DNA from 4 places in the Kitasatospora sp. NPDC051984 genome. Region 1 is predicted to be linked to each of the others. Evidence: riboswitches for the same ligand, from Rfam matches in the RefSeq annotation. Region 1 holds a riboswitch; each other region holds the start of a gene.
The links. A riboswitch is a leader RNA that binds a small molecule or an ion and turns the genes downstream of it on or off. The one in region 1 is predicted to bind cyclic di-AMP.
Positions count from the first base shown of each region.

Region 2: linked by a shared signal. The riboswitch ahead of ACIHEI_RS01770 (transglycosylase family protein) and the one ahead of ACIHEI_RS09305 (NlpC/P60 family protein) in region 1 are both predicted to bind cyclic di-AMP.
Region 3: linked by a shared signal. The riboswitch ahead of ACIHEI_RS09150 (M23 family metallopeptidase) and the one ahead of ACIHEI_RS09305 (NlpC/P60 family protein) in region 1 are both predicted to bind cyclic di-AMP.
Region 4: linked by a shared signal. The riboswitch ahead of ACIHEI_RS11255 (peptidoglycan DD-metalloendopeptidase family protein) and the one ahead of ACIHEI_RS09305 (NlpC/P60 family protein) in region 1 are both predicted to bind cyclic di-AMP.

Region 1 covers NZ_JBIUCB010000004.1:8,930-12,384, forward strand. The annotation lists gene ACIHEI_RS09300 (NlpC/P60 family protein) at 1-531, opposite strand, end outside; gene ACIHEI_RS09305 (NlpC/P60 family protein) at 744-1,814, opposite strand; cyclic di-AMP (ydaO/yuaA leader) riboswitch at 1,825-1,977, opposite strand; gene ACIHEI_RS09310 (NlpC/P60 family protein) at 2,344-3,378, opposite strand.
Region 2 covers NZ_JBIUCB010000001.1:383,682-387,136, reverse strand. The annotation lists gene eno (phosphopyruvate hydratase) at 1-897, opposite strand, end outside; gene ACIHEI_RS01770 (transglycosylase family protein) at 1,150-1,818, opposite strand; cyclic di-AMP (ydaO/yuaA leader) riboswitch at 1,822-2,021, opposite strand; gene ACIHEI_RS01765 (cytochrome P450) at 2,264-3,455, opposite strand, start outside.
Region 3 covers NZ_JBIUCB010000003.1:542,579-546,033, forward strand. The annotation lists gene ACIHEI_RS09140 (alpha/beta fold hydrolase) at 1-760, opposite strand, end outside; gene ACIHEI_RS09145 (YiaA/YiaB family inner membrane protein) at 882-1,172, opposite strand; cyclic di-AMP (ydaO/yuaA leader) riboswitch at 1,389-1,553, shown strand; gene ACIHEI_RS09150 (M23 family metallopeptidase) at 1,564-2,331, shown strand; gene ACIHEI_RS09155 (DUF3995 domain-containing protein) at 2,341-2,847, opposite strand; gene ACIHEI_RS09160 (hypothetical protein) at 2,963-3,455, opposite strand, start outside.
Region 4 covers NZ_JBIUCB010000004.1:440,188-443,642, reverse strand. The annotation lists gene ACIHEI_RS11265 (PP2C family protein-serine/threonine phosphatase) at 1-764, shown strand, start outside; gene ACIHEI_RS11260 (hypothetical protein) at 1,152-1,346, shown strand; cyclic di-AMP (ydaO/yuaA leader) riboswitch at 1,717-1,871, shown strand; gene ACIHEI_RS11255 (peptidoglycan DD-metalloendopeptidase family protein) at 1,877-2,863, shown strand; tRNA gene ACIHEI_RS11250 (tRNA-Gly) at 2,998-3,068, opposite strand; tRNA gene ACIHEI_RS11245 (tRNA-Pro) at 3,218-3,291, shown strand.

The sequences.
Region 1 (3,455 bases):
GTGCCGGGCCTGTTCCAGTTCGTCGAGTTTGGCCGCGGTCTCCTGACGGCGCTGGTCCAGCCGGCGTTGTCGTTCGCGCAGGTCGCGCAGGGTCTCGTTCTGCCGGGCGGTGGCCTGGCCGAGCGAGCGGGCGCCGGCCAGGTAGGACGCCGGGTCGTTGTCGAGCATCAGCCGCAGCGTGGGGTCGAGGCCCTGGGCGCGGTACTGGGCGGCGACCACCGCCCCGAGGTCGGCGCGCAGCCGGTTGAGGTCGTCCTGCCCGGCGGCGACCTGGGTCAGCAGGATGCCGGCCTCGCGCTGCAGCCGTTTCTGCTGTTCCTGGGCGGCGTTGTACTTCTCGGAGGCCTGCTCGGCCTCGTCGTACAGCTGGTCGACCTGCGCCTTGACGTCGGCGCGGTCCGGCGGGTCGGCCGGAGTGGCGGCGGCCGGGGCGACGCCGAGATGGATCACGCCCGTCGCGGCGGCGGTGAGCGCCAGGGCTCGGGCGAGGCGTTGGACACCGGGCAGTGGGGGGCGACGGTGCACTGGCACGTGCGACGACTCCGTTCCTGAGCTCCGGCCTCCGCCGCCGCCCGCGGATCGGACGGCCGTCCGCACGGGGGGCCGGGGCAGAGGTTAGCGAGTCGGACGGATCCAGTCCAAACCCTGACAACTTCGAATATTCGACCGCGAATCGGACACCGGAACGAGAGCGGCCCGGCACCCCCTGTGCGGGGTGCCGGGCCGAAGGCTCCGAGCGGCCGTCAGATCCGGACGATCTTGGTGATCGGCATGACGGTCGCCGACTCGTAGCGGACCTGCGCGCCGGTGTGCGGGGCGTGCACGATCTGCCCGTTTCCGACGTACATGCCGACGTGGTGCTGGTCGCCGTAGTAGATGATCAGGTCACCCGGACGGGCGTTGGCGATGTTGGTGCCGAGGCTGGTGCCGGCGCCCGCCTGGGCCTGCGAGGTGCGCGGGATGGAGACACCCGCCTGGGCGTACGCCCACTGCATCAGACCGGAGCAGTCGAAGGTGCTCGGGCCGGCCGCGCCGTAGGAGTACCAGCTGCCCAGCTTGGACAGCGCGGCGTTCATCGCGGCACCCGCGTAGCCGGCCGGGGCCTGGGCCGGCGGGGCGCCGAGGTCGGTGCGGGTGTTGTCGCGGGAGGCGCGCTCGGCCTGGGTGCGGGAGTCGTTCGCGGCCTTGGCCTCGGCCGCCGCGAGATCGTCGCGCTCCTTCTGGGTGAGCGTGTTGAGCAGCTCCTGCGCCTTGGCCAGCTTGGACTGGACGTCTTCCTTGTCGGCCTTGAGGGCCTTCGTGGTGGTGTCCAGTTCGGCGAGCTTCTGCGCGGCCTCCTCGCGCTGCCCGTCGAGCTTGGCCTGCTCGGCCTTGAAGCTCTTGAGCAGGTCGGCCTGGGTGGCGCCGACCGTGTTCAGCGTTCCGGCCTGCCCGAGGAAGCTGTCCGGGTTGCTGGAGAGCATCAGCTGCATGGTCTGCGGCATGCCGCCGTTGCGGTACTGCTCGGCGGCGATCGTCGCCAGGCTGTCCTGGACGGTGGTCACCTGCTCCTGCTGGCGGGCCAGCTGGTCCTGCAGTTGGGTGACCTGCTTCTGCAGGTTCTGCTGCTTCTCGACGGAGGCGTTGAGCGCCTCGGTCTTCACCTCGGCCTGCTCGTTGAGCTGGTCGACCTGCGCCTTGACCTGGTCCTTGGTGGGCGCCGGATCGGCGTGCGCGCCGGTCTGGGCGGACAGCGCGACGGCGGTGGCGGCAGCGGCAGTGAGAATCGAGACCCGGGCACGGCCGACGGGCTTGGGACGGCGATGGGACGCCACGAAGGCGGACTCCTTCTTCCTCACACCGCCTACCGGGTGAGCTGACGGGTTCGGGCCGGAAGAGACGCCCTACAGCGCCTCACCGGCCGCTCTCGCGGCCGACCTGGCGCCGATTCACCCCGGGGGAACGTGGTTCCCCGGCTCCGTTCGACAGCAACCCCCTCAGGGGTATCCCCGTCGGCGGATCTCGTTCTGACGATCCACCCGCTGCGTCACGGACTCGGCGGCGACCTCCGCCGTCGCCCCCCTTGGGCGATCGACTCTGCGGTGGTCGAACTATGACCCTAGTAACCGATCCGTGATCCGTTCAAATCCTTGTCGGAAAAAAATCTGAATCTGAGTCAATTTCGATTACGAAACTGACCGAACGTAAGGGATTCGTTGCACAGTGCGTAGCATTTCCCGCCGTTCGCCTGGGAAACGCGACGCCCGGACGTGTTCGAGATCACAGCAGGATCTCGACCCGCCCGGGCGTGTCACGGCGTGTCAATTGTCGCCCCGAGGGGCGTATGTCCGGTTTGTCGGCCCGTCAGACCCGACGGATGGTCGAGATCGGCATCGCGTCGACCTTCATGGTCTTCACCACGTCACCGGTGTGCGGCGCGTGCACCACCATGCCGTTGCCGATGTACATGCCGACGTGGTGCCGGTCGCCGTAGTAGACCACCAGGTCACCGGGCTGGGCGTTGTGCCAGTCGGTACCCACGCTGGCGCCGTAGCTGCCCTGCGCCTGCGAGGTGCGCGGCAGCGAGACGCCGGCCTGCGCGTACGCCCACACCATCAGGCCGGAGCAGTCGAAGGTGCTCGGGCCGGTCGCACCCCACACGTACGGCGCACCGCGCTTGTCGAGCGCCCGCTGCACCGCGACCCCGGCGTAGCCGGCGGCCTTCGGCAGGGTGGCCGGGTCGACCCGGTCGGCACTGCGCGAGGCGGCGCCGTCGCCTTGCGTGATCGCCCGCCGGTCGGAGGCGGAGAGCTGGTTGAGCAGGTTCTGCGCCTGCTCCAGCTTGGTCCTGACCTCGTTCTTGGCGTCGTTGAGCGCCTGGGTGGAGTTGTCCAGCTCCTTCAGGACGTCCGCCGCTTCCTGCTTCTGCTGGTTCAGCCGGCGCTGCTGGTCCTGCAGCGACTTCAGGGTCTCGGCCTGGGTGCTGGCCGCCTGGTCGAAGGAAGACGCCTTGTCCAGGTACTTGTCCGGGTCGGCGGAGAGCATCAGCTGCATCGACGGGTCGACGCCCGCGTGCCGGTACTGGTCGCCGGCCACCGCCGCGAGCCCGGAGGACAGCTCGTTCAGCTGGTCCTGGCTGCGGGCCAGCTGGTCCTGCAGCTGGTCGGCCTGCTTGCGGAGCTGGTCGGCCTTCTCCTTGGCGCCGTTGTACTTCTCGGCCGCCTGCTCCTGCTCCTCCATGAGCTTGTCGACCTGCGCCTTGATCTCGTCCTTGTTCGGCTGGGCCGGCGCGGCGTGCGCACTCACCTGGGCCGACAGGGCGACCGCGGTCGCGGCGGCAGCGGTGAGCACGGTCACCCGGGCGCGACTCGGCTGCTTGGGACGGCGGTGGGAGGCCAAGGCGGTGCTCCTTCTTCCTCTGGACTCACCCGTTAGAGCGATAGTCCGGAATATAGGTTTGACGCCAGACCCTAGTG
Region 2 (3,455 bases), on a different contig from region 1:
GTCGGTGATGGCCTTCCAGCCGTCCCAGTCGGACTCGTCCAGCGGGTCCTCAATGGAGACCAGCGGGTAGGCGGCGACCAGCTCGGCGTAGTACTCGACCAGCTCGGCGGCCGACAGGGCCTTGCCCTCGAACTGGTAGGCGCCGTCCTTGTAGAACTCGGACGCGGCGACGTCCAGGGCCAGCGCGATGTCCTTGCCCGGGGTGTAGCCGGCCTTCTTGATGGCCTCGGTGATGAGGTCCAGGGCCTCGCGGTTGGAGTCCAGGTTCGGGGCGAAGCCGCCCTCGTCGCCCAGGCCGGTGGACAGCCCGCGCTCCTTCAGCACGCCCTTGAGGGTGTGGTAGACCTCGACGCCCCAGCGGACGGCCTCGGAGAAGGACTCCGCGCCGATCGGGGCGATCATGAACTCCTGGATGTCGACGTTGGAGTCCGCGTGCGAGCCGCCGTTGAGGATGTTCATCATCGGGACCGGCAGCACGTGCGCGTTCGGGCCGCCCAGGTAGCGGAACAGCGGCAGGTCGCTGGCCTCGGAGGCGGCGTGCGCGACGGCGAGCGAGACGCCGAGGATGGCGTTGGCGCCGAGCGAGGACTTGTCCGGGGTGGCGTCCAGGTCGAGCATGGCCTGGTCGATCAGGCGCTGCTCGGTGGCGTCGTAGCCGACCAGCTCCGGGCCGATCTGCTCGATGACGGCGAGGACGGCCTTCTCGACGCCCTTGCCGAAGTAGCGGTTCTTGTCGCCGTCGCGGAGCTCCAGCGCCTCGAAGGCGCCGGTGGAGGCACCCGACGGGACAGCCGCACGACCGGTGCTGCCATCGTCGAGACCGACCTCGACCTCGACCGTGGGGTTGCCGCGGGAGTCGAGGATCTCACGGGCTACGACGACATCAATGGACGGCACGAGGCATCTCCTAGCGGAAGCGGATGTGTGGTCGTTACGCCCAGAGCCTAGCCGCAGACATGCCCACGGCCACGCCCGGCCGGGCCCCGTCTCACCGTGTGACCCGGCTACTCACTGGTAGTTCACCTGTTTGCCCGTCGGCGGCGGGCTCCGGGCGGCGCGAACTGCTGGGCGCACGCCCGGAGCGGACGAATCGTCAGACCGACGAAGGGTCTATACCACCGCCGGGCCGGAGCCGGCCGGACCGCGCCGTCACAGCGCCAGCACCTGGCCGGGCATGATCACATCGGGGTCGGCGCCGATCAGTTCGCGGTTCGCCCGGAACAGCTGCTCCCAGCCGCCGGACACGTTCCGCGCGGCGGCGATCCCGGACAGCGTGTCGCCCTCCTGCACGGTGTAGTTCCCGGTGCCGGACTGCGTCGACCCGTCGGCCGGGGCGCTCTGCTTCGAACTCTTCGACTGCTGCTGCGACTTCGTCTGCTTCCGCTCGGGCGCCGCCGCGCGCTGCTGCGAGCGGGAGGCGGTGTCCTCGGAGCTGTCGCCGCCGCGGGACAGACCGGCCTTGATCGAGCAGGACGGCCAGGCGCCGGGCCCCTGGGAGGCGAGCACCCGCTCGGCCACCGCGATCTGCTCGGAGCGGGTGGCCTGGTCGGCGCGGGCGGCGTAGTCGCCGCCGCCGTAGGCGCGCCAGGTGGAGGAGGAGAACTGCAGGCCGCCGTAGTACCCGTTTCCGGTGTTGATGCTCCAGTCCCCGCCGCTCTCGCACTGGGCCACGCGGTCCCAGGTGTCGGCGGGTGCGGCTGCCGCTCCGGTGGCGGAGAGCAGGGGCAGGGCCAGGCCCACGGAGGCGACGCCTGCAGCGGCGACGACCTTCTCGGCCTTGGTGCTACGGCGGTGACGTCCAGTACCGGTGAACAGCATGGGACTTCCTCTCCGCACGCCTACGAGGTGAGCTGTCGGGTTCGGACCGGGAGGCTGGCCCGGCCGCCGGGAGGTCCGGACGCGGTTGCGTCCGTTCCCCGGCGGCTTCACCCCAAGCCGTTGGGAGTACGGCGTTCACACCTGGTTCCCCCGCTCCTGTCCGAATCCTGGTCGGTGTCCCGAGGGTGCGGCGGACAGGACTCGGCGTGCCGCGCTCGGGGCCCGCAGCTGCGGGCAAATCGGAGAGTAAGCAGAGCTGACGAGCAATCACAAGCTCATATCACCGGTATCACGTCGAAATTACGGACCTTCACTTCTCGTGCACAAACCGTCCATGTATGTCCGTATTCGCCCCAGGTGGGGGCGCACCCGCGCCCCCACCGGGCCCACGGACGGTGACGTGCGGGGGCGGGGCGAGGGCAGGACGGCGGCGGTCGAAACCGGGTCAGCGGGGCGTGAAGGAGACCGGGAGTTCGCGCAGCCCGCGCATGATCAGCCCACCCCGCCAACGGAGTTCGGCCGGATCGGCGGCCAACTGGAGGTCCGGCAGCCGTGTCAGCAGTGTGCCGATCGCGCGCTGCCCTTCGAGCCGGGCCAGCGGCGCACCGATGCAGTAGTGGATGCCGTGTCCGAAACCGAGGTGCGGATTGTCCGTCCGGGCCAGGTCCAGGGTGTTCTCGTCGGAGAACCGGTCCGGGTCGCGGTCCGCCGCGGCCAGCACCACCAGCACCGGGTCGCCCGCCGGGATGTCCACCCCGCCGATGCTCAGCGGCCGGGTGGCGAACCGCCAGGTCGCCAGCTCCACCGGCCCGTCGTAGCGCAGGAGTTCCTCGATGCCGGTCTCCAACAGGCCCGACTCCCCGCGCGCCAGCGACTCCTGGAGCAGGGTGCGCTGAACGGGGTTGCGGAGCAGGGCAAATGCCCCATTGCCGATCAAATTAATGGTCGTCTCGAACCCCGCAAACAACAAGATGAAGGCCATCGCCGCGGCCTCGTTCTCGCTCAGGTGCTCGCCGTGGTCGCTGGCCCGGATCAGGCCGGAGATCAGGTCGTCGCCGAGGTCGGCGCGCTTGCGGTGGATCAGGTCGGCCAGGTAGCCGCGGATCTGCTTGACCGCGCGGCCCACTCCCCCGCGCTTGCCACCGGTATGGCGGATCATCATGCCGGCCCAGTCGCGCAGGTCGTCCTGGTCCTCGGGCGGGACGCCGAGCAGGTCGCAGATCGCGTAGATCGGCAGCGGGAAGGCGAACTCGTGGATCAGGTCGACCTCGCCGCGCTCCGCGAAGGAGTCGATCAGGCGGTCGGTGAGCTGCTGCACCCGCGGTTCGAACTCGGCAACCCGGCGCGGTGTGAAGGCCTTCGACACCAGGCGGCGCAGCCGGGTGTGGTCCGGCGGGTCGATGTTCAGCAGGTGGGTCATCAGGTCGGCCTGCCGCTCGCCCGGGATGCCCACCCGGCCGGTGCGGTGCGCCTGTTCGCTGTGGTGCGCCGGGTTCTTGGAGAGCCGGGAGTCGGCCAGCGCCTGCCGGGCGTCCGCGTACCGGGTGACCAGCCAGGCCTCCACCCCGCTCGGCAGCGTGGTGCGGTGCACCGGGGCGTTCTCCCGCAGCCAGGCGTACGCCGGATACGGATCGGCC
Region 3 (3,455 bases), on a different contig from region 1:
CCATCGGGTAGTGGCCGCCGTTCTCGATCATCACCTTACGGCCGCGCAGCGCGGCGGCCTGCCGGTCGGCGATCAGCTCGGGGTTCGGGAAATCGGGGTCCTTGCTGCCCATCAGCACCAGCGCGGGCACGTCGACGGCCTCGCACCAGCCGACCGGCGCGGAGTCTCCCGTGAGGTAGCCGCGCAGCGCGGCCTTCCGGGCGGGCTCGCGCAGCATCTCGGCGAGGCCGGCCCGGTAGGCGTCGAAGTCGGCGGGCCGCGCGGTCGGGTAGTAGAACTTCTGCATCGAGCTCCACAGGCCGGGGAACGCGGTGACCAGCGGGGCGGCCAGGCCGAACAGGGCCTTCTGGAAGGCGTTCAGCGGGAGGTTCTCGATGAAGGCGTCGATCAGCACCACCCCGGCGGTCCGCCCGGGGGCGAGCTCGGCCGCGCGGACCACGGTGGCGCCGGTGTAGGAGTTGCCGGCCAGGACGGCGCCGCGCAGGTCGAGGTGGTCGAGCAGGGCGACCAGGTCGTCGGCGATCGCGGCGGGGGAGTAGTCGGTGAACCCGGTGGAGGACTCGCCGAGGCCGCGCAGGTCCATGGTGATCACCCGGTGCCCGGCGGCGGTCAGCAGCGGTGCGAGGTGCCGGTAGGTGGCGCGCTTGTCGAGCATGCCGGGCAGCAGGACGACCGGGACGCCGGTGCCGGGGGTGTCGTCGTAGGCGATCCGGCCGCCGGGGACGTCGACGTACCGGGTGGTGCCGAGGGTGCTGTTCATCGCGGGCCTCCTGGGCGGGCGTTGCGGTGCGCCGGGCGCTGGAGGCCCGGCCGACTGCCGATAGCCATAAAGCTAAGGCTAATAGCCTTAGCCGTCAAGCCGTGGAGGCCGGCCGGATCGGTCAGATCCCCTCCACCTTGAACGGGTCGTGCTCGGCGAGCAGCTTGTCCAGCCGGGCCTGGTCCACCCGGCTGGTGATCGCGCCCTCGTCCTGGCGGTCCCGGATCACCTTGGCCAGCGTGAACGCGGAAGTGATCTCGTACAGCAGCCCGACGGCGAGGAAGGCGCGCATCCAGGCGCTCACCGGCAGGTAGGCGATCCCGAGCGAGAGCGCGGCGGTGGCCAGTCCGAAGGAGACGGCGGCCTGGGCGAAGTAGGCGGCGGTGGTCCGGTGCGGCACGGTTGCGGTCATGGCATCAGGGTCGCGCCGGCCCGGAGGCGTGGCGTGAGTACGGATACTCAACCGCTCGGTCACAATCCGTCAGGTTGGCTCTGGTGAACCGTCACAAATCACCCATAGGGCGTCAGGAAATCTTCGCTGTCTCGTGGTAGCGGCTTGGAATCATGGGGTCCATAGGATTAACGTTTGATAACGCAGCGCGGTCGGCAACGCCGTAACCATGCGGCACCGTGCGCCACGCCTAATCCACTTGGGCACACCCTTCGGGGCGTCCCAGGAGCCGGGGAACCACGTTTCCACCGGGGTGAATCGGGACGGCCCTGGGCCCGACCGTAGGAGACCTTCCACCTCCGAACCCGTCAGCTAACCCGGTCGGCGGCAGGGAAGGAAGGAGCACGCCCCCGTGGCGTCGACCTACACCGAGAGCACCGGCACCCAGTTGCTCGACCACCCGGTCGAGCCGGAAGCCGCCCGGCACCGGCTGCCCCGTCAGTCCCGCGCCGGCGCGCCCCTGCTGGGCGTCACCGCGATGACCGCCGCGCTCGGCGCCACCGCACTCGGCGCCGCCCCCGCGCAGGCCGCCGCCCCGGTGCCCGTCACAGCCGCGGACGAAGCCTCCGACGGCCTCCTCGCAGGCGACCCCGGGCTCGCCCTCGCCGCCCGCATCCAGCAGCAGGCCGACGGCCAGCGCACCGCCGCCGACGAATCCGCCCGGCTGGCCGCCGCGCAGGAGGCCGAGGCCAAGCGGGCCGCCCAGCAGGCCGAGGCCGAGCAGGCCGCGCACACCCTGCCGGTGGCCGGCTACCAGCTGACCGCGCACTTCGCCCAGTCCGGCGCGCACTGGGCGCACCTGCACACCGGCCTGGACTTCGCCGCCCGCACCGGCACCCCCGTCGCCGCCGTCGCCGGAGGCACCGTCACCTCGGCGGGCTGGTCCGGCCCCTACGGCTACCGGGTCATCCAGACCCTGCCCGACGGCACCGAACTCTGGTACTGCCACCTCTCCCGGATCGCCACCGCCTCCGGCCAGGTCGCCCCCGGCACCGTGCTCGGCGCGGTCGGCGCCACCGGCAACGTCACCGGCCCGCACCTCCACCTGGAGGTCCGCCCCGGCGGCGGCGCCCCGATCGACCCGCTGCCCTGGCTCCAGCAGCGCGGCCTGCAGCCGTAGTTCTTCCGCTCATCGACGGCCGCCGCGCTCGGGCAGGAGCCGACGGCCGAACACCGCGCAGCCGAACAGCAGCCCGCCGGCTAGGAAGAACGGCTCGTACAGCACGGTCGCGAAGCGGGCCATCGCGTCCAGCTCCGCCACCGAGCGGTGACCCGCCGCCAGCGCCAGCCAGTCCGGCACGGAGGGCGCGGCGTGCACGATCAGCAGCACCGCCGTGCCCCGGGCTGCCCACAGCAGCCCGCGGGCCGGCAGCCGCTCGCCCCAGGGCCGTATCAGCGCCAGGGCCAGCGCCGCGGCCACCGCGCACAGCGGTATCGCGATGATGTCGATCACCAGCAGCGGCGTGTTGTCCAGCACCGACAGCCCGCCCGGCAGACCGGCCCGGCCGCCCAGCAGCCAGTACAGGTGCACCAGGGCGAAGACGGCCGACCAGAGCGCGGCGGCCTGCGCGGCGATCCGACGGAACGACGGGCGCAGGCCGACGGAGGTGGCGCCGGCCGGAGTCACGATGTCCATGGCTCCACCCTGGCCCGGCGGCCCCGCCCCGCGGATCGTCCGGACGGCCAGGACCGATGGATCATCAGGACGATTCCGGGGTCCTCCGATCGGTGGACCCGGCGGGCCGAAACCCTCAGTACACCTCGGGGGCCAGCTCCGGGTACTCCTCCAGCAGCAGCCGGGCCAGCCCGGGCACCGTCCACTCGCCGCACAGGTCGATCGCGGCCTGCGCCACCGCCTCCTCGAAGTCCTCGAACTCCCCGGAGAGCTCGTCCGGCATCGGCAGGCCCCGGGCGTTCAGCTCGGCCAGGTTGCGGTAGCTGCGCTGCATCAGCCCGTGCTCCAGCAGCCGGCGCGCCCCGTCCGTGGACACCCCGACCAGCAGCGCCCGCTCCGGGCCCCAGCCACCGTCCGGATCCACCCCCGGCACCCGCTCGTACGCGGCGAAGCGCTCCTCGACGTCCAGCGCCCGGAAGTCCTCCAGCCAGCCCCGCACTTGGTCGAGGTCGTCCACCGGCACGCCGTCCGCGCGCAGCAGCAGCGTGTACAGGCGCGGCCAGGTCAGCAGGTCGGACCGGCGCAGCAGCGAGTCCACCAGCACCTGGCCCTGCCAGTCGGCCTCCTCG
Region 4 (3,455 bases), 430 kb from region 1:
CCCAGTTCCGCCGCCGGATCGGCGTGCCCTGGCGCGGCGGCTCCACCATGCTGTTCGACCTGCGCGAGCGGATCCGGATCCAGGGCCGGGTCCCGGAACTGCCCGACGGCTGGCACACCGACACCGCGCTGCGCCCGGCCGGCGGCCAGTCCTTCTCCGGCGACTTCATGGTCGCCGCCCGCACCGGCCCCGGCGGACGGATGCTGGAAGCCGTCCTCGCCGACGTCTCCGGAAAGGGCATGGACGCCGGCAGCCGCGCCCTGCTGCTCTCCGGCGCCTTCGGCGGCCTGCTCGGCTCGCTGCCCGCCCACGACTTCCTGCCCGCCGCCAACGGCTACCTGCTGCGGCAGGACTGGGCGGAGGGCTTCGCCACCGCCGTCCATCTGGTGGTCGACCTGGACACCGGCGAGTACGAACTGCTCTCCGCCGGGCACCTGCCCGGCATGCACCGTCTCGCGGGCGCCGGGTACTGGGAGGTCAAGGAGGCCGAGGGCCCGCTGCTCGGCGTCTACGACGAGGCCAAGTTCGAGGGGGTGCGCGGCACCCTCGGCCCCGGCGACGTCCTGATGCTGTGCACCGACGGCATGGTGGAGATCCCCGGCCGCGACCTCGCCGAGGGCATGGACCGGCTGATGGGCGAGGCCGACCGGCTGGTCGCCACCGCCCCGGGGTCGATCCGGCCCGGCTCCGCGGTCCGGCTGATCGACACCGTCGCCAAGCACGTCAACGACGACCGCGCGGTGCTGCTGGTCTGGCGCCGCTGAACCTCCGTCCGGTGCAGACGCGGTGAGCGCGGAGTGTCCACGGAGTGTCAAACCCGGACGTTGATCTTCGGCCAATTCCGGTTCGCGGCCCGAGCCGGGCGGCGATGTTGGATCTGCCTGCCGGTTTGCCGCGCAGGCCAGCACGGACCACCGCCCGCCGACGGGGTGTCAGAACCCGTCCGCTATCGTCGCGGTCGGCGAAAATCAGTCCTGCCAGGCGGGTTCGGGCACCGAGCGACCGGGCAAGTCCTTTACGCACTCAGCACGAGCGACCACACTGAGTCCGGATGGAGTGGTGGGGACACGGGGGGCAGGGGCCGGTTTCCGCCTGGGAGCCAACGCCGGCTTCCACCGAACCCCCGCCATGAATCGAGGAAGTGAGTCCCGGTGGCCTTCTCCGTCTCCGCGCTTGTCCTGTTCGGCATCATCGTCGCGATCTTCATTCGCAACAAGCAGCTGAAGACCGGGCACGCCATCGTCGCCGCCCTGTTCGGCTTCATGCTGAGCCAGTCGACCATGGCCGGCCCGATCCAGCAGTTCCTCACCTCGGTCTCCAAGGCCATCGCGTCGATCGCGGGCTGACGGCCTGTCGGCTCCCCGGCGGCACGCCACGACGGGCGGGAGACACCCCCGCGCCGTCCATTCGGCCTGCCCACGGTGACCAGGCTCACCCGCAACGTCACGCCAGGTCCGCGCCCGAACGCGCACGGTGGCCGAAGTCGCCCACCGTGCGGGGTTCGTACGCACACTGTCATGATCGCGTACGCGCACCGCAGCAGGGTGTCGGCACAGCGTGACCTGGTGGATCGTCAGCCCCTTCCCGACCCAGGGAGCGGGGCCGATCGGCGTTTGCCAGCCTCACGGGCCGTGGGATTTGCTTCCTCCGCAGCCCGGCCAGTGACCGGGCGGGCCACCGGACGGAACGCCTAGTCCTGCCGTCGTCCGGTGCCGACCAGATACCACGCCACGGCAGGAGCGGGGGAACCACAGGTAAGTCGCCGGGCCCGGAAACCACCGGGAACGGCTCGGGGTGAAGCCGCAGTTCCTGCGGCCGGGCAACTCTCGCCCGAACCCGACAGCTCACCTCGCAGGCGTCGGAGAGGAACGCCTTCATGTCCGCTCAGGGCAAGCACCGCAAGCCGAGCCTGGCCACCATCGCCCGGATCGCCATCGCCACCGGTGTGGCCGGCGCCGCGATCGGCCTCCCGGTCACCGCCGCCTCCGCGCACACCGCCACCGAGCAGGCCGGCAGCCGCCCGTCCACGGTCTCGGTGGACGCCACCCCCGTCGCCGACCAGGCCGCCGCCCCGCACAGCTACCGGGTCGCCTCCGGCGACACCCTGTCCAAGATCGCCGCCGCGCAGCACGTCGACGGTGGCTGGCAGAAGCTGTACCAGGACAACCGCTCCGTGGTCGGTGGCAACCCCGACCTGATCTTCCCGGGCCAGAAGCTGGCCATCAACGGCCAGGCCGCCGCCCCCGCGCAGGCCCCGGCCGCCAAGTCCACCTCCACGGACACCGCCACCGCGCCGAAGGTCGCCGTCAAGAAGGCCGACACCGCGAAGCCGGCCACCACCGGCACCGTCAAGGCCCAGCCCGTGGCCCCGGCCCCGCAGGCGGCGCCCCCGGTCGCCACCACGGCCACCACCGCCACCACGGCCCCCACCGCCGTCCCGGCCGCCGCGAGCAACAGCTCCACCTACGTCGCCCCGGCGCCGGGCAAGGTCACCACCGGTTACAAGGTCGCCGGCTCCAACTGGGCCTCCGGCTACCACACCGGCATCGACTTCCCGGTCGCCACCGGCACCAGCCTCAAGGCCATCGCCAACGGCACCGTGGTCTCCGCCGGCAACGGCGGTGCCTACGGCAACCAGGTCGTCATCAAGCTGGCCGACGGCAAGTACGCCCAGTACGCCCACCTGTCCTCGATCTCCGTCTCGGCCGGCCAGTCCGTGACGGCGGGTCAGCAGATCGGTCTCTCCGGCGCCACCGGCAACGTGACCGGCCCGCACCTGCACTTCGAGATCCGCACCACCCCGAACTACGGCTCCGACATCGACCCCGTCGCCTACCTGGCGGCCCACGGCGTCAACGTCTGATCCACGCCTCACCCCCGAAGGCCCCGCGCAGTCCGCTGCGCGGGGCCTTCGGGCTGTCCGGCGAACCGTGCTGGCGCCGCGGAAAACGGCAACGGCCCCGACTGCGTTGGCAGTCGGGGCCGTTGGCCATTCGGAGCGGGTGACGAGAATCGAACTCGCGTGACCAGTTTGGAAGACTGGGGCTCTACCATTGAGCTACACCCGCAAAGGCGTACCCGCACCGCGTCGCGGTGGCGAGGACTGGACCAGGGTACCTGGTCGAGCCGGTGGATTGCACACTCCTTCCGCGCTGTCGGCTCGCGAATATCGCCCCGGTCGGAGGCGGCCCGACGTGTACTCTTCTGCTCGGCACCACGGGGTGTGGCGCAGGTTGGTAGCGCGTCCGCTTTGGGAGCGGAAGGCCGTCGGTTCGAATCCGGTCACCCCGACCGTGCGGCAGGGTCTCGTCCGTGGGCGGGGCCCTGTTGTCGTTGTGGGGCGCGGCCGCCCCGGCCCTGCTCCGCTGTCGTTGTGGGGCGCGGCCGCCCCGGCCCTGCTCCGCCGTGCACCCGGTGCCGGGCGCAGTCACTTTCGTGGTACCGGTAGGATGGAC